3 regions of the Shewanella violacea DSS12 genome follow, and region 1 is predicted to be linked to each of the others. Evidence: predicted binding sites of a transcription regulator. Region 1 holds the regulator's gene; each other region holds the start of a gene.

What was found. The regulator sigma-54, encoded in region 1, starts transcription at its own class of promoters, with help from an activator protein. The targets are predictions, from matches to a motif close to GTTGGCACGNNNNTNGNNT.
Region 2: SVI_RS06485 (flagellar assembly protein FlgT) is a predicted target of sigma-54. The motif match lies at 4,307-4,325, and genes of this name have one in related genera.
Region 3: SVI_RS04755 (P-II family nitrogen regulator) is a predicted target of sigma-54. The motif match lies at 4,323-4,341, and genes of this name have one in related genera.

What each region holds. Positions count from the first base shown of each region.
Region 1 covers NC_014012.1:477,176-483,924, reverse strand. The annotation lists gene lptB (LPS export ABC transporter ATP-binding protein) at 1-671, shown strand, start outside; gene SVI_RS01925 (RNA polymerase factor sigma-54) at 823-2,301, shown strand; gene hpf (ribosome hibernation promoting factor) at 2,527-2,814, shown strand; gene ptsN (PTS IIA-like nitrogen regulatory protein PtsN) at 2,818-3,261, shown strand; gene rapZ (RNase adapter RapZ) at 3,258-4,106, shown strand; gene SVI_RS01905 (HPr family phosphocarrier protein) at 4,099-4,374, shown strand; gene mgtE (magnesium transporter) at 4,485-5,846, shown strand; gene SVI_RS01895 (OmpA family protein) at 6,011-6,673, opposite strand.
Region 2 covers NC_014012.1:1,608,680-1,615,428, reverse strand. The annotation lists gene SVI_RS06515 (chemotaxis protein CheV) at 1-527, opposite strand, end outside; gene flgA (flagellar basal body P-ring formation chaperone FlgA) at 750-1,454, shown strand; gene flgM (flagellar biosynthesis anti-sigma factor FlgM) at 1,539-1,859, shown strand; gene SVI_RS06500 (flagella synthesis protein FlgN) at 1,866-2,291, shown strand; gene SVI_RS06495 (LPP20 family lipoprotein) at 2,887-3,333, opposite strand; gene SVI_RS06490 (FlgO family outer membrane protein) at 3,330-3,959, opposite strand; gene SVI_RS06485 (flagellar assembly protein FlgT) at 4,559-5,719, shown strand; tRNA gene SVI_RS06480 (tRNA-Arg) at 5,829-5,904, shown strand; gene SVI_RS06475 (sterol desaturase family protein) at 6,340-6,749, shown strand, end outside.
Region 3 covers NC_014012.1:1,179,557-1,186,305, forward strand. The annotation lists gene SVI_RS04730 (pilus assembly protein) at 1-2,170, shown strand, start outside; gene SVI_RS04735 (type IV pilin protein) at 2,180-2,587, shown strand; gene SVI_RS04740 (TapY2 family type IVa secretion system protein) at 2,584-2,904, shown strand; gene SVI_RS04745 (GspH/FimT family pseudopilin) at 3,006-3,512, opposite strand; gene SVI_RS04750 (GspH/FimT family pseudopilin) at 3,677-4,186, opposite strand; gene SVI_RS04755 (P-II family nitrogen regulator) at 4,444-4,782, shown strand; gene SVI_RS04760 (LacI family DNA-binding transcriptional regulator) at 4,891-5,904, opposite strand; gene SVI_RS04765 (TonB-dependent receptor) at 6,335-6,749, shown strand, end outside.

The sequences.
Region 1 (6,749 bases):
TTCAGGATGTTAGTATCACAGTAAAAACCGGCCAGATTGTCGGCCTGCTAGGTCCTAATGGCGCAGGAAAAACCACCACTTTCTACATGATCGTCGGTTTAGTACAGAGTGATAAAGGCAGGATCTTAATCGATGATGATGATCTAACCTTAGATCCTATGCACCTGAGGGCAAGAAAAGGCATTGGCTATCTGCCTCAAGAGGCGAGCATATTTAGGAAGTTATCGGTGCGGGATAACATAATGGCTGTCCTGCAGACTCGCTCAGATATAGATAACAACGCTCGAGAAGAACAACTCGAGAATCTTCTAGAAGAATTTAATATTACTCACATCCGAGATAGCCAAGGCATGGCGCTCTCGGGGGGCGAACGCAGACGCGTCGAGATAGCCAGAGCCTTAGCAGCCAACCCTAAGTTTATTCTCCTGGATGAACCTTTTGCAGGTGTCGACCCAATCTCGGTTATCGACATTAAAAAAATTATCCAGCAGCTTAAGAGCCGTGGTTTAGGTGTACTGATCACCGACCATAATGTGCGTGAAACCTTAGACGTATGTGAACGAGCTTACATAGTCAGTCACGGAAATTTAATCGCTGAAGGTACACCCGCCGAAATCATGGACAATCAGCAAGTAAGAGCTGTGTACTTAGGTGAACAATTCAAGCTATAGTTAATCAAGAGGCTTATTCTTAACGCGTATTAAGGGATGAGTCACTACAGATACTCGGCTACCTAGCCTAAAATTCAGGGGCTCAGAGAAGCCCCAAACAAGTCCAAGCAGGCTGTCTCATTTTATAATTACATGAAGGGAATAGCGGTAAATGAAAGCGTCACTCCAGCTTAAAATGGGTCAGCAGTTAACCATGACACCACAACTGCAGCAGGCTATACGTCTATTGCAATTATCGTCGCTGGAACTGCAACAAGAAATCCAACAAGCGTTAGACTCCAACCCTTTACTCGAACTAGATGAAGAGCAAGTTGATCCCCCAGTCAATGGCGAAGACAAGACCGTAGACACTGAAGACTTTAGTGCCACTGCAGAGAGCGATGGCCCAATTGACAACTCAGCGGTTGAAACCTCCGAGGCGATAACCCGAGATTCTATGCCCGAAGAGCTCCCCATGGACACCACTTGGGACGAGGTCTATACCGCATCGCCTAACTCAACTTCCGGTGCCATGCGCGACGACGATATGCCCTTCCAGGGGGAGACCAGCGAAGGTTTGTATGAGCATCTCGAATGGCAGAAGAATCTAACACCGTTTTCTGATAACGATCTCGCCATAGCAACGGCCATCATTGAGGCCATAGATGAGAGAGGCTATCTCACCCAGAGCATTGAAGATATTCTCGAAGCCATGGGAGATCCTGAAATTGAACAGGATGAAATTGAAGCCGTACTTAAACGCATCCAACACTTCGATCCTATCGGTATCGCAGCCAGAGATCTCAGTGAATGCCTCTTGATCCAACTGGCACAATACGCTGACACGACTCCACATATAGATAACGCCAGGATCCTGATCAGAGACCATCTGGATCTGATCGCCGGACGAGATTTTCGCCTGCTAATGCGCAAGACTAAGCTCAAGGAAGATGCTCTTAGAGATGCCATAGAGTTAATCCAGACGCTTAACCCCCGTCCTGGATTGGCCGTTACCCCGGGCAAGGATGAATATGTCATCCCTGACGTCACAGTGACTAAGAAGAAAGGTCGCTGGATGGTCGAATTAAATCCAGACAACATGCCGAAGATCAGTGTAAATCAACATTATGCATCTATGGCAAAAAGTACAAAGAGTCAAGCAGATAGCCAGTTTATTCGTGGGCATCTGCAAGAGGCTAAATGGTTTATCAAGAGCTTAGAGAGCCGCAACGAGACCTTACTGAAAGTCTCAAAATGTATCGTGAAATTCCAACAGGGTTTCTTCGAGTTCGGTGAAGAAGCAATGAAACCTATGGTACTTAACGACATAGCCGAAGCCGTTGAGATGCACGAATCCACCATATCCCGCGTCACTACACAGAAATATATGCATACCCCAAGGGGCATATTTGAGCTGAAATACTTTTTTTCAAGCCATGTAGCTACCGATGATGGTGGGGAGTGTTCATCTACCGCGATTCGTGCTTTCATAAAGAAGCTGGTCGCCGCCGAAAACCAACAGAAACCACTCAGCGACAGTAAGATGGCCTTGTTATTAGCGGATCAGGGCATTAAGGTTGCGAGACGCACCATAGCTAAGTATCGTGAAGCTATGTTGATTCCACCATCGAATCAACGTAAGAGTTTGTAGAATAAGGAATAAAGGAATAAAGGTCATAGCCTAACTAGGGGAACCTAGTTTAAGTGACGGCCTGATTAACGCTTATTGTAAGTGCTAATCACCAGAAGCGGCCTGTAGTCGATATTAGTTAGGCTCAACTCCTGGTAAAACAGGGAATTATGTTGTGAGTTAAATCCCGAAAGATTTACCTATCATCAACTTAAGAGTTAAATCGGAAACTGGAGGAGTATTTCTATGCACATAAACCTAACTGGACACCATATAGAGATCACGACATCGCTAAGACATTATGTCGAAGAAAAGTTCACTAAGCTTGAACGACATTTCGATCAGATCAATAATGTGCACGTTATTTTAAATGTTCAAAAAATGCAGCAAAAAGCCGAAGCTAAACTCCACCTTGCCGGTGGTGAGGTTTTCGCCATGTCAGAGAATGCTGACATGTATGCCGCAATAGACTCCCTGATTGATAAGCTCGACCGTCAGGTTATTAAACACAAAGAGAAGCTAACAAAGCATTAAATAATGGAATTAAGCAGCATCCTGCAGCCGGAGTGTACCACTTGCGCCACTCCGGGCAGTAAGAAAAAGGTATTGGAACTCATCAGCGATCTTGCGGCTGTCCAATACCCAACCCTATCTTCACAAGAGATTTTTGAAAGCCTCTTGGCGAGAGAAAAAATGGGAAGCACAGGTATAGGTAATGGTATTGCGATTCCTCATGGTAGGCTGAGCAACATAAGTCAACCGGTTGCTGTATTAATCAAGTGCGAAGAGCCTATCTCCTTCGACGCCATTGATAAGCAACCTGTAGATATACTATTCGCACTTTTAGTACCTGCGGATCAATGTGAGCAGCATTTGAGTACTCTGTCATCTATGGCCGAAAAGCTCAATAATAAGCTTATTGTGAAACAGTTACGAAAAACTCAAGATGAGTCAGAACTCTATCAGGTAATAACACAATGAAACTGGTGATGGTATCCGGTCGCTCCGGTTCGGGAAAATCTGTTGTACTCAGGGTCCTAGAAGATCTTGGCTACTACTGCGTCGATAATCTTCCTCTGCCGCTCATGGATACCTTGCTCGAACAACTTAAGGGCAGCACAGATCTTGTCGCCATTAGTGTTGACGTGCGTAATATGCCAGAGCAAGATAAAGAGTTTTTAAAGCAACTTGCTAACCTCCCTAAGGGCACAGAACTACTCAGTTTCTTCTTAGACTCCAGCGATGAAGTACTGCTGAAGCGCTACAGTGAAACTCGCAGGTTACACCCTCTATCCCGCACTAAGACTTCGCTGAAAGAAGCCATAGAACATGAAAGAGAGCTACTCGAACCTGTATCTAAGATGGTCGATCATTACATAGATACATCCAACCTCAACATCTATGACCTGAGTGATAAGATCCGTGAAATTCTCTTGGGTAGTGTCGATAAAGAGCTGGTAATTAACTTCGAATCTTTTGGCTTCAAATATGGCATGCCGGTGGAGGCTGACTTCATGTTTGACGTTCGTTTCCTGCCAAATCCCCATTGGGAACCTGAGCTAAGACCCATGACAGGCCTAGATGAGCCGGTTCAACTTTTTCTGAGTCAACAACCAACAGTCAATAAGTTTATCTGGCAAATAGAAAATTTACTGGCCACCTGGTTACCTCACTTGGAAAGAAACAACCGTAGTTACCTTACTATTGCCATAGGCTGTACTGGCGGACAACATAGATCGGTTTATGTCACTGAGCAGTTAGCTAAGCTTTTTGCTAACAGTAAGCATAAGATTCAGGCGCGCCATCGCGAATTGAGCGATGACTAAATTAGAACGTCAGGTCACCATATGCAATAAACTCGGCCTCCATGCCCGAGCTGCGACTAAACTCGCCATCTTGGCTTCGGAATTTGACGCCGAGATAACCATAGTGCAGGGAGAGAAAAAAGCCTCAGCTGCCAGCGTATTAGGCCTGTTGATGCTAGAGACTGGCATGGGGAAAACCATCACTCTACTCGGTAAGGGTCAGGATGCCGATGCCGCACTCGATGCAATATGTGCCCTGGTCGATGCCAAATTCGATGAAGCGAGTTAACTCTAATCTTTTAATCAATTCACGCTATAATCGCCCTTTCTTTTTATCCATTAGCTAGTTAACCCTAGTCTAAATCAAATTATCAATTCACCACCAAAGGAGGGTCAACTATGCCGAGAGAAGTACTAGACAGCGAAACAACAGATCAACGTCTAAATCGGCTCACCCAAGCCCTTGGTAGTGGTATGTTCGTCCATGTCAGAAACATGCTCCATGATATGGCGGCATCTGATGTTGCTTTTATTTTAGAATCCTCCCCTCCAAGAACGCGTCAGGTGTTGTGGCAACTTATCGATCTGGATCATACCGGCGAGATCTTAGATGAATTAGGTGAGGAGCTAAAAGATAACCTCATCAAGCAGATGACACCCGAACGAGTGGCCAAAGCCGCTGCAGGAATGGATACCGACGATCTCGCTTATATTCTGCGTAGCTTACCGGACAGTGTCTTCAATAAAGTACTCCAGTCCATGAGCAGTCAAGATAGAACCAGAGTCGAGCAGGCTCTATCCTACCCTGACGACACGGCTGGCAGCATAATGAATACTGATACAGTCACCTTGCGCCCAGACGTCAACATAGATGTAATACTGCGTTATCTTAGAATTCGCGGAGAGCTACCGGAAGCGACTGATACCCTCTATGTTGTCGATAAGCATGACAATTTACTCGGCGGTGTCAGAATTTCAGATCTACTCACCTGTAACCCGGACGCATCGGTCAGAGACATTATGGCCTCGGATCTAGAGGGCATACCTGTTGGCATGAATGACAGCGAAGTCGCGCAATTATTTGAGCGCCACGATTGGATCTCGGCACCTGTGATCGGCAAAGATAATCAGCTACTAGGCAGAATCACCATAGATGATGTTGTCGATATCATCAGAGAAGATGCAGAGCACTCCATGATGGGCATGGCGGGAATGGATGATGATAGCGATACCTTTGGCCCTGTGTTGAAGAGTACCTTACAACGTTCTCTATGGCTGACCATCAACTTATTTGCCGCCCTCTTAGCTGCATCTGTCACTAATATGTTTGAAGGTACACTGGAACAATTCGCCACCATAGCGATTCTAATGACCATAGTACCCAGTATGGGAGGCGTCGCTGGCAATCAGACCTTAGCTCTGGTGATTCGAGGCATAGCACTGGGTCAGATAGGACAGAGTAACTCTCGCTGGCTCATAGGCAAGGAGCTGGCAATCGGCTTCCTCAATGGCCTGTTATGGTCTGTACTGGTATTTGTGGCCGTATGGCTCTGGAAAGGAGATGTGGCATTAGGTGCACTCATAGGCGGAGCCATGCTAATTAATATGACGGTGGCGGGTTTTGCCGGTGCCTGTATTCCCTTACTGCTTAAAAAAATGAATATCGACCCGGCCCTAGCCGGTGGCATGGTATTAACCACAGTCACGGATGTGATTGGCTTGTTTGCCTTCCTCGGGCTAGCCACCTTCTTCCTGCTGTGATCACTGAGCACTCTTCAAGGCTCTTAACCTAAGCTTATCTCAATAATCCTAGGTACCATATTGAGATAACGCATTAGTCAGCACCATAAATTATCTGCCTAAACAAAAAATGGCCTACATATGTAAGCCATTTTTGATATCAATTCGATTCTTGCCTTTAGCTCTTAACGCAATGGGCTCAGAATAATCTCGACACGTCGATTCTGTGTCCGACCTTGGGCTGTGCTATTACTGGCTATGGGTCTAGCCTCGCCGATACCTTCAGATCTGACTCTGGCATATTCAACTTTTTGAGAGATAAGGTAGTCAGCTACTTCAACAGCGCGAACTTTAGACAGACGAAGGTTATATGACTCAGATCCTGAACTATCCGTATAACCCAATATATTGATTTGAGTATTATCATACTCTTTAGCGACTAAGGCCACGCTATTAAGCACGTTTTTAGCCCCAGGATTTAGATGAACTTCATCGACACCGAAGGTGACTTCGTTAGGCATATTCAACACGATATTGTCACCACTTCGAGTCACGCTGACACCAGTTGATCGCAACTGTTTACGCAGCTCAGCTTCTTGGACATCCATGTAATATCCTATGCCACCACCCAATGCTGCACCCGATGCTGCACCAATTAATGCCCCCTTGCCACGATCACTCTTACTTGAAGAGGCTACGCCGATTGCTGCCCCGGCAATTGCACCGATAATAGTACCGTTAGTCGCCTTGGCATTTTGGCCTTCATTGGTATAAGGATTCGTTGTCTGGCAGCCAGCAACTAAGATACTAGTAGCAAGAACAGCGACACTCAGTACTAACTTATTCATTTTTTTAATCACACAAAACTCCAGAATATCCTAATAATTTTATACTCAAGATATCAAACAGGGTAAACACAACTTA
Region 2 (6,749 bases), 1.1 Mb from region 1:
TCCCTGTCTAAGGTCAGCTGCTCATCGGCTTCTTTACTTATCTCAGTTTTAACCGGCGAAATCTCATCGAGGATCTTCTCCACATCGAGTATTTCAACCAACTCACCTTCAATCTCAGTCACTGCCGTGAGGTATGAGAACTTTCCAGCCCCCTTTGGCGGTGGTAAAATGGCTTCCCAATTCATATTAATGATCCGCTCAACCGAACAGACCAAGAAGCCTTGCACACTCCTGTTGTACTCAGAAATGATAATGAAACAATTCTCAGTGCTTTCAACCGGACGACCGCCAGTAGCCGCACTCAAATCGATTACCGAAATTGTTTTACCACGGATATGAGCAACCCCTTTCACATTGGGGTTCAACTTAGGCAGGCTGGTTAGAGGAGGACATTGAAGAACTTCTTTTACTTTAAAAACATTGATACCAAACCTTTGACGACCATTGAGTTTAAATAGCAATAACTCTAAACGGTTCTGACCGACTAACTGTGTTCGTTTGTTCACTGACTCAAGAATGCTTGACATAATGCGCTTGCCTTGTCGTCTTTTAAATGTCACCTAAAACTCATGGCTTTACGAGTACTAGGCATACTAATTGCTTACTTACTAACAAGTGTTAAATATCTCACAACTTGACCCTTTATCGTCAAGTTTATGGCGCCTTAAGTTTATTATAAGAAAAGGCGAAATTTTCGGTCACTAAGAAAGTATAGGTGTAATCTAGCTCATCAAGCTAGTCTATTCATTATGAAAGTAAAATATGTCCTCTTTTCTTTGATGTTTTTGTCAAATCACGCTTTAAGCACACAAGCTGCAATTGTGCCTACTCTATCGGCCATATCTCAATTAGCTATAGGGGTTGTCGAAGAAAAAATTGATGTTGCAGACCATGCAAGAGTAAACATTACCCCGCAAAGTCTAGATACACGGCTTAAGCCACCATTGTGCTTTCCACCAGTAAAAGCAGAATTGGCTAGTAATAGAGCGATTAAACGCAATAACACCATAAAAATAACCTGCAAAAGTCCACAACTTGATTACCCATGGCAGATTTTCATCTCAGTGAGAGTCGATATTCTCTATCCAGTTGTGGTCGCCAGACAGACATTGGGCCCAGGAGATTTAATCGCAAAAGGCGACATCGTCATCAAATATGTCGAGCAAACCCTTTTAAGAGGTCAGCAATTCAACAATCTTGCTGAGGTAGTTGGTACTAGGGTGAAAAGAAGAACGCCTGCTAACCAACCTATATTCAGTAATAATCTCTGCTTCGTTTGTAAAGGTGATTCAGTCTCAATTTTTGCACGCACAGATAACTTCGAAATAAAAACCGTTGGAGAAGCGCTGCAGGATGGGAATTTAGGTGATAGAATTCGTATTAAGAATACCTATTCCCATAAGACTGTCGATGCGAGAGTCATAGATGTTGGCAAGGTCGAAGTCAGAATGTAAGTTTTCTTGAATTTTATTAAAGCTCAGGGAAACACTGCCGATATACCATTATGTTCTTTTATTTTTTGATTGTTGGAGCCGAATATGGCTATTGATATTAAGCAAGTAAACACAGCAGTAAACACTCACATTGGCAAGTCCCCTGCACATAAGGGCAGTGAAAAAACCAATGATGACGCCGTCAACTCTCTGAGCACACCACCCAAGAGTGACTCAGTGTCTTTGACATCTCAGGCACAACAACTACAAAGCACTCAAGCCAAAATGAATGATATTCCAGAAATTAATGAACAGAAAGTTCAAGAAATAAAGCTGGCAATCGCAGAAGGCCGCTATAAGATTGATCCTGAAAAACTGGCGACTAACATAGCTCAGTTTGAAAATGACTTAAAGGGGATGAACTAGTAATTTATGAGTCAGATAAACGACATCGTCGAACTTCAGTTCGAGCTGCTTAACAAGCTAAAAGTAATCATCAAAGATGAGACAACTGCCTTGACCAATCAAGATGCAGATAGTCTACTTTCCTTGGCAAGCGCCAAAGCTGGATTACTCGATGAGCTAAAACGCAAAGATGAAGCTTTATCTCTCCATGCTGATAAGGCCTTACTCATCAGTGATGTACACTTGTCTGCTCGAGTCACATCGGCCAAAAACCTGCTGGATGAATGCAAACAATTGAACAGTGAAAACTCCAGCCTGATAGAACTGAATATCGCAAGCATGAATCGATTTTCCCAGGCCCTGCAAGTTAGCCGCAATGCCTCTAGTTTAACCTATAACGGCAAGGGTAAGACCTCGACGATATCTACCTTAGGCAATGATATACAAGCCTAACTGTCTCTTGGTGCCCCAGGCATAGCGCTCCCCCTTCCCTATAGTCTACAAAGGCTCAAAATTGCGCTGAGACTCTAAGCTCGAACCCCACCAGCTAAGTAAACATGTCATAACCCCATAATGACCAGGCGACTCCTAGACCGGACTCAGAGTGCTAAACTCCAAACACTGTCACTGCCATGTCTTAGACGTGTTCAAAAGATTCAAAGGGTTCAAATTAAGTTAAGCCTAATCCCCTTATATTGAAACGCTCATTAGCTAAACAGTGCATAAACTAGATAATCGAGAAGTACATTAGCTAGGCTGTTGATTAATTAGACCGCTCGTTAATTGGAAGCCTATAAATTGGAAGCCTATAAATTGGAAGCCTATTAATTAGAAGTTCATTAACTAGAGGTCCATTAGCCAGATTATGCCAAGAAGTCATCAAAGAAAGCCAGCCACTGGTTTATGGACCAAACTATAGAGTGAGCTAGGAGTGAGCTGCCAAAGAAAGCCATAAACAAAATCGGCTAAGGGTGAGAGAGGAATGTGGGATAGATAAGACAATCGAAGACAGAAAAACTGGTAATTTCCTGTCTCCAACTAAGAATACTTAAAAGTAAGTGATCTCTTTTATTTTTTGCGGTCTATTTTGCTGTTGATACAAGGCCCATACCAAGGAAAAATCTAACTCTAGTTCAGTCACATAATGATCCCCAGCAGGATAACTCTTTACCACCTTAGCACCACGTATCACTCCAGATACCGAAGCTTGAATGCTATCACTAGATAACATCCAGTCATTGACACTACTGCTTGCTGACAACTGCTGGCCAAACACCTGTTCGGCCAATTCTCTGTATGCAGCAATTTTAGAGGCTTGCATCGCCATTACCACTTTTTGTGCTTGAGACTGGGCAGGCTGAGTATCTAATGGTGCATAGCCTATTGCCGTTAATTTAGGAAAGCTATCAGGAGCCTGGGTTTCCCACTCTATATACCTGTCCTGTGACGCACAGCCTGAGATAAACATTAAGGTTAGGATTAGCCATTTTTTCATTGTGAACCACCTATGACTTGAACTTGCTGCAATCCTCTAACGGGATCTCTGTATAACAAACCATCTCGTGAGGTGATGGTCTCCGATGCTTTCAGGTAGCCAGGTAATTCACTGATATTAAATGCTCCCTGTGATGCCGAAACCACGCGATTATTGGTAATATTCACTATCCTGGAATTAACCACTATCCCTTTAGTATTCATACTCAGAGTCGACACCACAACATGCTCCACAGCGATTCCTGAAGGTAACTTCTTCCAATCTCGAGTCAGGAGAAAGTCTCCTTGGGGAGTCACCCTGATATTGTCACCCACATTGATATCCACCAAGTTAAACTGACGCCCATGTAAGGCGGCAATTAAACCTTGTTGTAGCTGTAATCCAAACGCATTTGTCTGATTAAATGAGTCTAACAAGACTGGGGTTGCAACCAGCAGAGGCTGATCACTCCTGAGTTCGTCATTTTGCTCAACCAGCTCTCTGACAATTTGCTCAGATAAATGATTCATGGCCGATGTGGACGGCAACTGATTGCCTCGTTCAAGGTTATCTGTTGACTGGTCTTCACCGCTATTTGCACACGCACTCAAGAGTAACGCGGCAATAAATACTAGTGTCTTACGCATACTTAATTCCCGGATGATCACGTAAACCTCAATTATCTGACTCATGCATCAGACTCGAGTCTTTAACTATTTTAAAAATGCCAATATCACCATTGTCTGCCGGACAATGTGTATCTAAGTGCCATTGACCAGCAGGATAGAATCTATGACTCAAGGTAAGATTCAAGCAAATATTACGCCATCATTATTCAAGTCAGAAATACACTAGAGATATGTTTTACCTAATAGAGGTTTATCGGCGTAATAATACAAAGCTAAAGCTGAGTTATTGCACACAGAGCAAGATATGATACACGCCGACTTAGGCACAAGCTTAGTACAGCCTCTAGCCCGGTTCTCAACCAGGTTGTGGCATATTAATTGCTTATTTAATTAATAACGCTTTAATCGTTATTAATTAGTGTTACCAGCAAGATAATGGGCAGATTGAGCTAACGAGTGTCAGAAATGCGACACTTACCATTTCAAATCATCTGTATTAACCCATTATTTAAACCCATGAGCTAAGCCCATAAGTTCAGCCCATGAGTTAAACCCGTTTTTTAAGTCGATAGTCTACTTGGAGAACGCCATCATAGATTTGGAAGTGGACACCTAACATGAAAATTATCCTCGCAATAATTTTGCTCAGTTTTATCACTTATTCTTCAAGTATCAGCGCTGCATGGATAGTGGTCAAAGGTCAGGCAAATATTGTCGACGGTAACATAAGCAAAGCCCGGGAAGATGCCATAGAGCAGGCATTAACCTATGCCACACTAAAAAATGGTGCCAACTTCACCAGCACTCAAAAAGTCCTCAATGGACAACTGGTGCAAGACAGTTTCTCTCTCACAAACCAGGCCCAAGCTAACAGAGTGGAGTTAGTCAACGAGCTCATAGAGGGCCAAAAACTGACCGTAATGCTCCGAGTCGATGTCATGGAATCAAAAGGCTTACAATGTGATAGCCAGCAACTAAAAGCCGCCATACTAGTGCCTCAGTTTTTAATTCAAGATAGGGCTCAATTACGCTACGGTAATATCGGTTTTTTTGAAAAAGACCTATCCCAGCGATTAGGTGATGCACTGCAAGCCCAGTCACTGACCAGCTTTGTACATATCCATGCCGACGAACGTTTAGATGTCGAACAAGCACTCGTGGATATACGAGGATACCGCCTACCAAGCTGGCTCAGCGAAATCACCGATAGCCAATATGTGCTTTTACCTGAGATTATCGATATATCGACCGATCCAGCCGAAAGCCAGATGTTAGGCCTATGGCACAGTGATCCCATTCGTCAATTTCACATCAGGCTATCCCTCTATCATGGGATCAGTGGCGAACAGATATGGAGCCAGTCATACATCACCTCCTCTCCTTGGGAATTTGAACGCCAAGAAACCGTCCTCTCGAATCATCACAGGTTTTGGGCTTCAGCCTATGGCAAGAGTATCGATAAGGTCTTAGCCAATGTGGTGGAAGATATAGATAGCAGCTTGAGCTGCCGCCCGGTATTAGGACAAATCATCGCTAAGCAGCATGACAGAGTCATTTTAAACTTAGGCCGACGCCACGGCATCCGAGTCGGCGATAAGTTTCAGTTAGTACTGCAACAAAACTTCACCGACCGTTTCGATAAAATGCGCGCAGTCGCGGGGAAAAGTCCTGCAGAAATTAGAATTGACCAAGTCACCGAAAAAACTGCCACGGCAATTCTAGTGGATAGAAATGCCTCTTATAACGTGCAAATTAATGACTTGGCGATAAAAATGTAGCCAAAAATATAAATTAATGACTTGAATCGCATGATAAACAAGCAATTGAACTCATTAGCTTTTCATCGCCTCTTTTCATTGAGGCGAAAATCAGTATAATCACAGGCGTCTCCTTATAGCTCAACAGGATAGAGCAGTCGCCTCCTAAGCGATCGATCGGGGTTCGAGTCCCTGTGGGGAGACCATAATTTATCAAGTGTCACTGACACTTGATCAGCAGTTCTTTTCTTGCCTATCTAGCTTTATTGTTCCCTATTCGTTTTCCTTAATTAGATTACTTCAGCTTTACCTATAGCCTGCGGCTCGCAAAATGTTCCCTCTTTATTTTTAGACTGTTCTTCGAGGCGTTATAAAGCCTTCTCTGACCGTTAGGAAAACATCCTGAATCTGATACCCTCAGCCGCATCTAATCTGGTTAATGTTTACTTTAGAGGTTGAATTTCGACTCTGTAGAAATCCCTTGATTAACAACGCGCCCCCCCTCCCTAATTTACAAGTGCTCATAGCAAACTGGCGCGTGGCAACTTAGCTTCAACATTCCCACAACCTTGTTAACGCCTCAGCTTATATGGTTAAATGGATGGATAGCTTCAAATTTAAAAAAAGGTTAGGAATGATCAATGACAGATGAGCTCTTCAGTATATTGGCCAGTATAGTCACCGCCCTTCAGAGCTTAAGTCTTCCTACAGTACTTTTTTGCTTGCTTGCCTACCTTGTAAAGGGAAAGTCTGCACTAACAGCCTTTCGTACATGTTTACCTAATAGTATTTTTAATATTAGTATCATGTGTTTTAACTTAGTTTTAATTTCATTCACTTTTACTAATCTTGGGTGGTTGTACTCAATAAACGTTGTTGAGGCCTTTTCACAATTTTGGGAGTCTCTTCCAGAATGGCTGGTTATACTCTCCGCTGTTTTTTGTGGTGACTTTATAGGTTATTGGCGACATAGACTTGAACACTCTCGTATGCTCTGGCCTTCACATGCTATGCATCATTCAGACACTAATATGAGTTGGCTTACCCTGCA
Region 3 (6,749 bases), 700 kb from region 1:
TGCGACACAGCTACAAGCTGCGCTATCACAAGTTTTCTCACAAATTCTCGAGGTCAATGCGAGCTTTACGTCTCCCTCTATTGCCAGTAATAACTTCGATAGAACCCAAACCTTCGATTCTGTTTACTATGCTATGTTTCTACCGAATAAAGGGCCGCGTTGGATGGGGAATCTAAAGAAGTTTAGAGTGACTGGCAGCGGTGATATCGTAGATAAGAATGGTACTCTGGCGATAGGAACAGATGGTAACCTTAAATCATCAGCCTGTTCATATTGGACGTCAAACTCAGTCTGCTCGTCGAGCAGTGATGGTGGGGACGGTAATGATGTTAGAACTGGCGGATTAGCGCATGTTTTGAGAACTGGGGGAAATAGAACATTATACGGTAATTTTGCAAGTGGAGGCGGGCTCCAAGCCTTTACTAAGAATAATGCTTCCAGCCTGGCAGGTGGGGATGTTGCATTAGCTAGCTATATGAAAACAGATATCGATCAATTGGCTAACCTTTTTGATTGGGCAAAGGGTGTCGATGTCGATGATGATAATGGCAATAATAGTGTGGTGGATAAGCGGGAGGATATTATTGGTGACCCGCTGCATTCTAAGCCCTTGGCAATTAATTTTGGCACTTCATCGGTTCCAGATATCAGGGTCATCATGGGAACAAATCATGGTTTCCTGCATATGTTTAAAGATACCGGAGCCAGTGTCACTGAATCTTGGGCATTTATGCCCTATGAATTGTTGCCTAACATCACAGTACTCAGAGCCAATGTGCCAACGGGGGTCCACTCTATTTATGGCATGGATAGTCCGCCAGTTTCATATGTAAAAACAGGACCATCAGGAATAGAGAAAGCTTGGATTTTTGCGGGGATGAGACGTGGTGGCAAATCATATTATGCTCTCGATATCACTAATCCAGATTCTCCCAGCTTTATGTGGAAAATCGATTCCGATAGTGAAGGAATGAGTGAGCTAGGTCAGACTTGGTCTGAGCCTGTTGTAACACTTATTCCTGGCTGGCCTGTGGGTAATACAGATCCTGACTTAGCATCTCCAGTACTTATTTTTGGCGCCGGATACTCTCCATCGACAAAGGATGCCGCCGCTGTCGGAATCGATGATACTGAGGCTAGGGGAGTGTTTATTGTCGATGCTAAGACTGGTGTATTAGTTCATTCTTTTGGACCCGCATCAGGCAGCAGTGTGACCCAGATGCCAGGAATAACTGATAGTATTCCTAACTCTGTGGCTGTATTAGATGCCAATGGTGATAGGTTGACCGATAGAATCTATGCAACTGATACCGGTGGCAATGTGTGGCGTATGGATCTCCCAAGTGCTAAGCCTAAAGATGCAACGAATCCTTGGACTGTATTTAAATTTGCAGATTTAGGCGGCGGAACATTAGCCTCTGATAGACGTTTCTTTGCTGAACCCGCAGTGGCACAAACGGTATTTACTAACCTATCTGAAGTCGATGTCACAGTCGGTGGTACTACGACTAAGACCAAAACATATCAGAACGTTGCTTATGATGCAGTCGTTGTTGGTACAGGCCATAGACCTCATCCATCGGATAAGAGCCGATCCGACATGTTTTTTATGCTTCAAGACCGTAATGTTATATCACGTTCATTCAATGGGGAGCCGGGTAATGAAGCTCCAGCTCCTTTGACATTATCAAATCTTTATAATATCACCACGGCGGCTCCAGCTTCTGATGATGAGAATATTGATTTTGGTCTCAAGCGTGGCTGGTATTACGGATTTGGCGGAGTCGGAGAGAAGAGTCTGGCTGGCGCATCTATTATTGAGGGACGAGTATTCTTTACTTCATACGTGCCGGGAGATACATCATCGAGTAATCAATGTTTGATTGCCGGAGTGGGCCGCCTATATGGTTTCAATTTGCATAAGGGGACGCGTTCCTATACCCACGAATATCTTGAGATGGGTGAGAGAGTTCCTGATACTCCTCAACTGGTGATCCCACCTAATGGGAATGGTGAATCCTATATGTACCTTATCGGTATAGGTGCTGCAGGGGAAGATATGGAAAAAGCAGGTGGCGGTGGAGATGGTGATGGCTGTCCTCCTGGTGATGAAAGATGCGTCGGTGGTGGTTTAGGTGTCAATAGAATCTATTACCATATAAATGAATAAGAGCTACGAATGATGAGAGTAAATTTGATGAAAATAGTGAAAGGTTTTAGTTTAATTGAGCTGATGATTGTCGTGGCCATTATGGGGATCTTAGCCGCTGTGGTTTATCCCTCGTACACAGATTATGTTGCCAAAGGTGCCCGTGCCGATGGTTTAGCATCTCTGCTGCGAGTAGCTAACTTGCAGGAGCAGTTTTACTTGGACAACAGGCAGTATACTAGCGATATGACTTTGCTAGGACTAGGTGCAGATCCTTTCGTTACCAGTAATGGCCTCTATAGTGTGGACTCGACCGGAGCCACTGGTTTCATTGCTGTGGCAACGGCTCTGGGAGTACAAGCATCGAGAGATAGTGCTTGTATAACAATGCAAGTAAATGACATTGGAGAGAAAACTCCTGCGGAGTGTTGGAAATGAACTACAAGAATCAGTATGTTTTCCTAGCTGTGATGAGTATGGCTATCTCTGGGATAGCCATTGGTGACAACACAAAAAATTCAATAAAAAAAGATTATAAATGTTACTTAGATACGACTTCTGGGCATCAAATAGCCTTCTATGAGTGGCAAGAAAAGCGGGTTAAGCTGAATATGGCAAAATTGCCATCAAAGAAAACCCCTTCAAAAGGAGACGGTAAGCGGGCTTATATAAAAGAAGTTGATGAGTGTGTTGAACTAGATGCTATGTTTACCTTAGGTGGGGCACAACAACTGGATCAGGAAACCCTTAGGTAACGATTTTAAATATATAAACGGTTTGAAAGCGATTTGAAGGTTAAGGTGTAAAATATTATTTAGTCGTTTAAAACGTGTTAAATATTCATTATTCGAATAGCTTAATTACAGTTAAGGTTTGCCGCTGTGCTAAACCTTGCGGTTCCCGAAGCCTTTATCTGTAATCCCATCGACTCTGGACTGCTTTTGCTCCCAGGGCAGTAGATAAACAAGCCAGCACTGGTTAGTCCGTCGGTAGTGAAGCTTATTGCGTTGGGAGCAAATGAAACGAAATCGCTAGAATTAAAAGCACCGACTACGGTCAGCACTTCATCGTTACCATCAATTTGATTCGGGGTACCATTATCAAGGAATATCTTGAATCCTTTGCTCCAGTCTGCGTTACAGATTCCTGATACGATTGGGCACATGGTGACTCTAGAGCCGTAGCTAACTGCGTGGCTGCGTGCGAACTGCAAAGATTGATTAATCTTACGTATCTGGCTATCAGTTCGATAACCTTCATACATGGACTTCAAGGAGGGAGCACCAACACCGACTAAGACCATAGCTACCACGAGTGTCACCATAAGTTCAATTAATGTAAATCCATCTTGTCTCGGTTGCATGACATTTTCCCCTCTCAATTACTGCACTAAGTATAAGCGAGAACAGGTTTGTTTACAGCAGAATAAAATAACTATTTGAAGCCAATATATTGGCTGTAAAGGATATTTTGACTATTTGGACTATTTTTAATACTAGCAAATCTAGCTGTATTTCAGTGTCGTTATTAACTGCATTCTATTGTATCCGCTTTTGAGAAGCGGATACGTCCTGATTGGTTAATTATCACAGCTTTTGAATATTCGCTTAAAATCGAGGATGGGCAATACTTTAAGGTACCGTTGGTCCCAGAAGCTAAACCATCGGCCTGAAACCTGATAGCGGTGCGGTTATAGGTGACAAAGTCACCATGGTAGAAGCTTGCAGTTTTGAACAGGATTTCATCTTGGTTATCTATGATATTACTAGCTCCTGAGTCAATAAAAACAGTAATGCCAATGCTCCAGTCATGGCTACACTTATTTTTTATTACAGGGCAAACTGTAACGCGAACACCGTAATTGATAGCTGTATTACGTGCCAGTTGCAGTGTCTGTTGTATTACTCTAATGGATGAATCAGCCCGGTAGTGTTCATAGAGGGAGTGAAAATTAGGAACGACAATACTTACCAAGCTTGTAGATATGACTAAGGTGGTCATGAGTTCGATAAGAGTAAAACCATTATTTTTATTCATATTCAGTCCTTTGAATATAAGTAACAGAGACAGCATTTAAATTGACCTGTGTTGCGTCCTGCAATCACATTAGAGATTTAGCCAATCAAATAAGTATAGTTATGTTAGAAGAAAGAGTAATGCAATTGCATTGTTTAGTGACAAGGAAATTGCTTCCATGGCAATGATTGGTATATTAACTTTAGTGAGTCCCAAGCTCGTGATAAGCTGGAGTGATAATACAGATAAGTAATTTATACCCTATAAAGGAGCGTTTGATGAAAAAGGTCGAGGCGATTATTAAGCCATTTAAGTTGGACGATGTTCGTGAATCTCTCGCTGAGATCGGTATTACCGGCATGACCGTTCTAGAAGTCAAAGGTTTCGGTCGACAGAAAGGGCACACTGAACTGTATCGCGGTGCTGAGTACATGGTGGACTTTTTACCTAAAGTTAAAATTGAGCTAGTGATCCAAGATGAGCTGCTAGACAGAGCCATTGAAGTCATAGTGGATACGGCGCGTACGGGTAAGATTGGTGATGGTAAGATTTTTGTCACCGAGATTGAGCGCGTGATCAGGATCCGTACCGGTGAAGAGAACGAAGAGGCCGTATAAAGCTTCTTGTATAAGCAGAATTGATATTTATAAAAACGGCGTTGAAGATCTTCAACGCCGTTTTTGATCTTAAATTTTGATTATTGTTTTAATTGATGATTTTCATATCTAGGTCGCTTTTGAAGATGAGTCTCTGATCACAGGTTCAGGAATGAATATCTTAGATTGTGCAGATTTCTGCGACCGCCTATTCGCAATCAAGAGTTCAGTAGCCATTTGGGCTATCTTCTGATTAGGTTGATGTACAGTCGTTAGTTTGGGCCAAGTCTGTCTAGAAAATGGACTATCTTCGAAGCCTACGATAGAAATATCATTGGGAATATCCAAGCCTTCGAGTCGTGCTGCAAACAAGGCACCAGCGGCTATTTCATCGTTACAGGCTACAATAGCTGTAGGTTTGTTCACCCTGTTGAGCAGAGTCTTTGCCCCCGCTACACCTGACTCGAAAGAATACTCGCCTTCAATAATATTTTGTTGATCTAGCGCTAGGTTATTATTCAGTAGCGCTTGAGTATAACCAGATAAACGTGCCTTGGTGGATTCATGGTGCTGATCACCACTCAAGAAACCTATGTTCTTATGGCCTAAGTCAATCAAGTGCTGTGTGATTGATACGGCTCCATGCTTATCATCCACAAGTACGGCTAAACCTGAGTCGCTATCGATTTTCTCTCCGGCAATGATTCGCACATAATTAGCGTCAATCTTGTCCAAAGCCTGGAGGATTTTTGGGTCTTCCGATAGTGGGGGAGTCAGGACTAAGCCTGCTAGTCTCGCATGCTTCACCATAGTGGTTAATTCTTGGCAAATGTTATCAGATTTCGCATTGCAGGGATGAATTAGCAGCTCATATCCAAGTTCTTTGCATGAGGATAAGATGCCGTTTTGCATATCAATAACATAATAGGCATTGGGATTGTCATAGATAAAGCCTATGACATAAGACTTAGTGCCAGCCAAATTTCTCGCCGCTAAATTAGGTAGATAATCCAACTCAGCAATGGATTTATTGACTTTATCTATGGTGGCTTGTTTTACAGAAGGCTCGTTATTGGTGACTCGAGAAACTGTTTTAATCGAAACGCCAGCATGTTTTGCTACATCATTTATTGTGACTTTCATACAACTAAACACTCTTTTATCAGTGTGTTACAGGTAAGTTCTGATGCTTGTAAAGATGAGTGTACATCTTTTAAATTCAGGTTTACAAAGAACTTTATTTCATTTATTAGCGCCTATAGTGCGAACTTTTACTTTAATTAGCAATCTTCAAATGTAATTTCCTTCCGATAAAAATATTTTTTTATCACTAATAACAGCAAGTTTTTCCTCCCAAGGTCGCACGCAACAAAGGTTTAACATCTTGAGCTGTTGTTAAGGCTTGTAATAAAAATGTTCAAATAGACTTGTTTTTCTCTGGTTTGGTTATTTTGTTGTGGCGCCGATGTGAATTATTGTGTAATGTTTGTACTAGACATGACAGCGTTGTCATTCCTAAGGGGATGGTTATGGATACTAAAAAAATATAATAAAGTTATGGAAGGGAAACGAGATGCGACCATCTAATTTTAAGAAAAGTGTTCTAGCTACAAATATAGCGCTCTTGCTAGGAACTGCAGTCTCTATGTCTGCAGTAGCGGCAGAAGCAGATTCGGCTGTAACGGCTGACGACAACATTGAAAAAATTGAAGTGCGCGGTATTCGAGCTTCAAATAAAGCTAACCTTAATGCAAAACGATTCTCGGATGCAGTTGTCGATGCTGTAACCGCAGAAGATATAGGTAAGTTCCCAGACGGTGATGTGGGTGAATCATTAGCACGTATTCCTGGTGTCAGTGTTTCACGCCAATTTGGCCAAGGCCAACAAGTGTCTATTCGTGGTGCGTCGGCCCAGTTAACACGTACTTTATTAAATGGCCACTCGGTAGCCTCAACAGGCTGGTATGATCAACAAGCCATCGACCGTA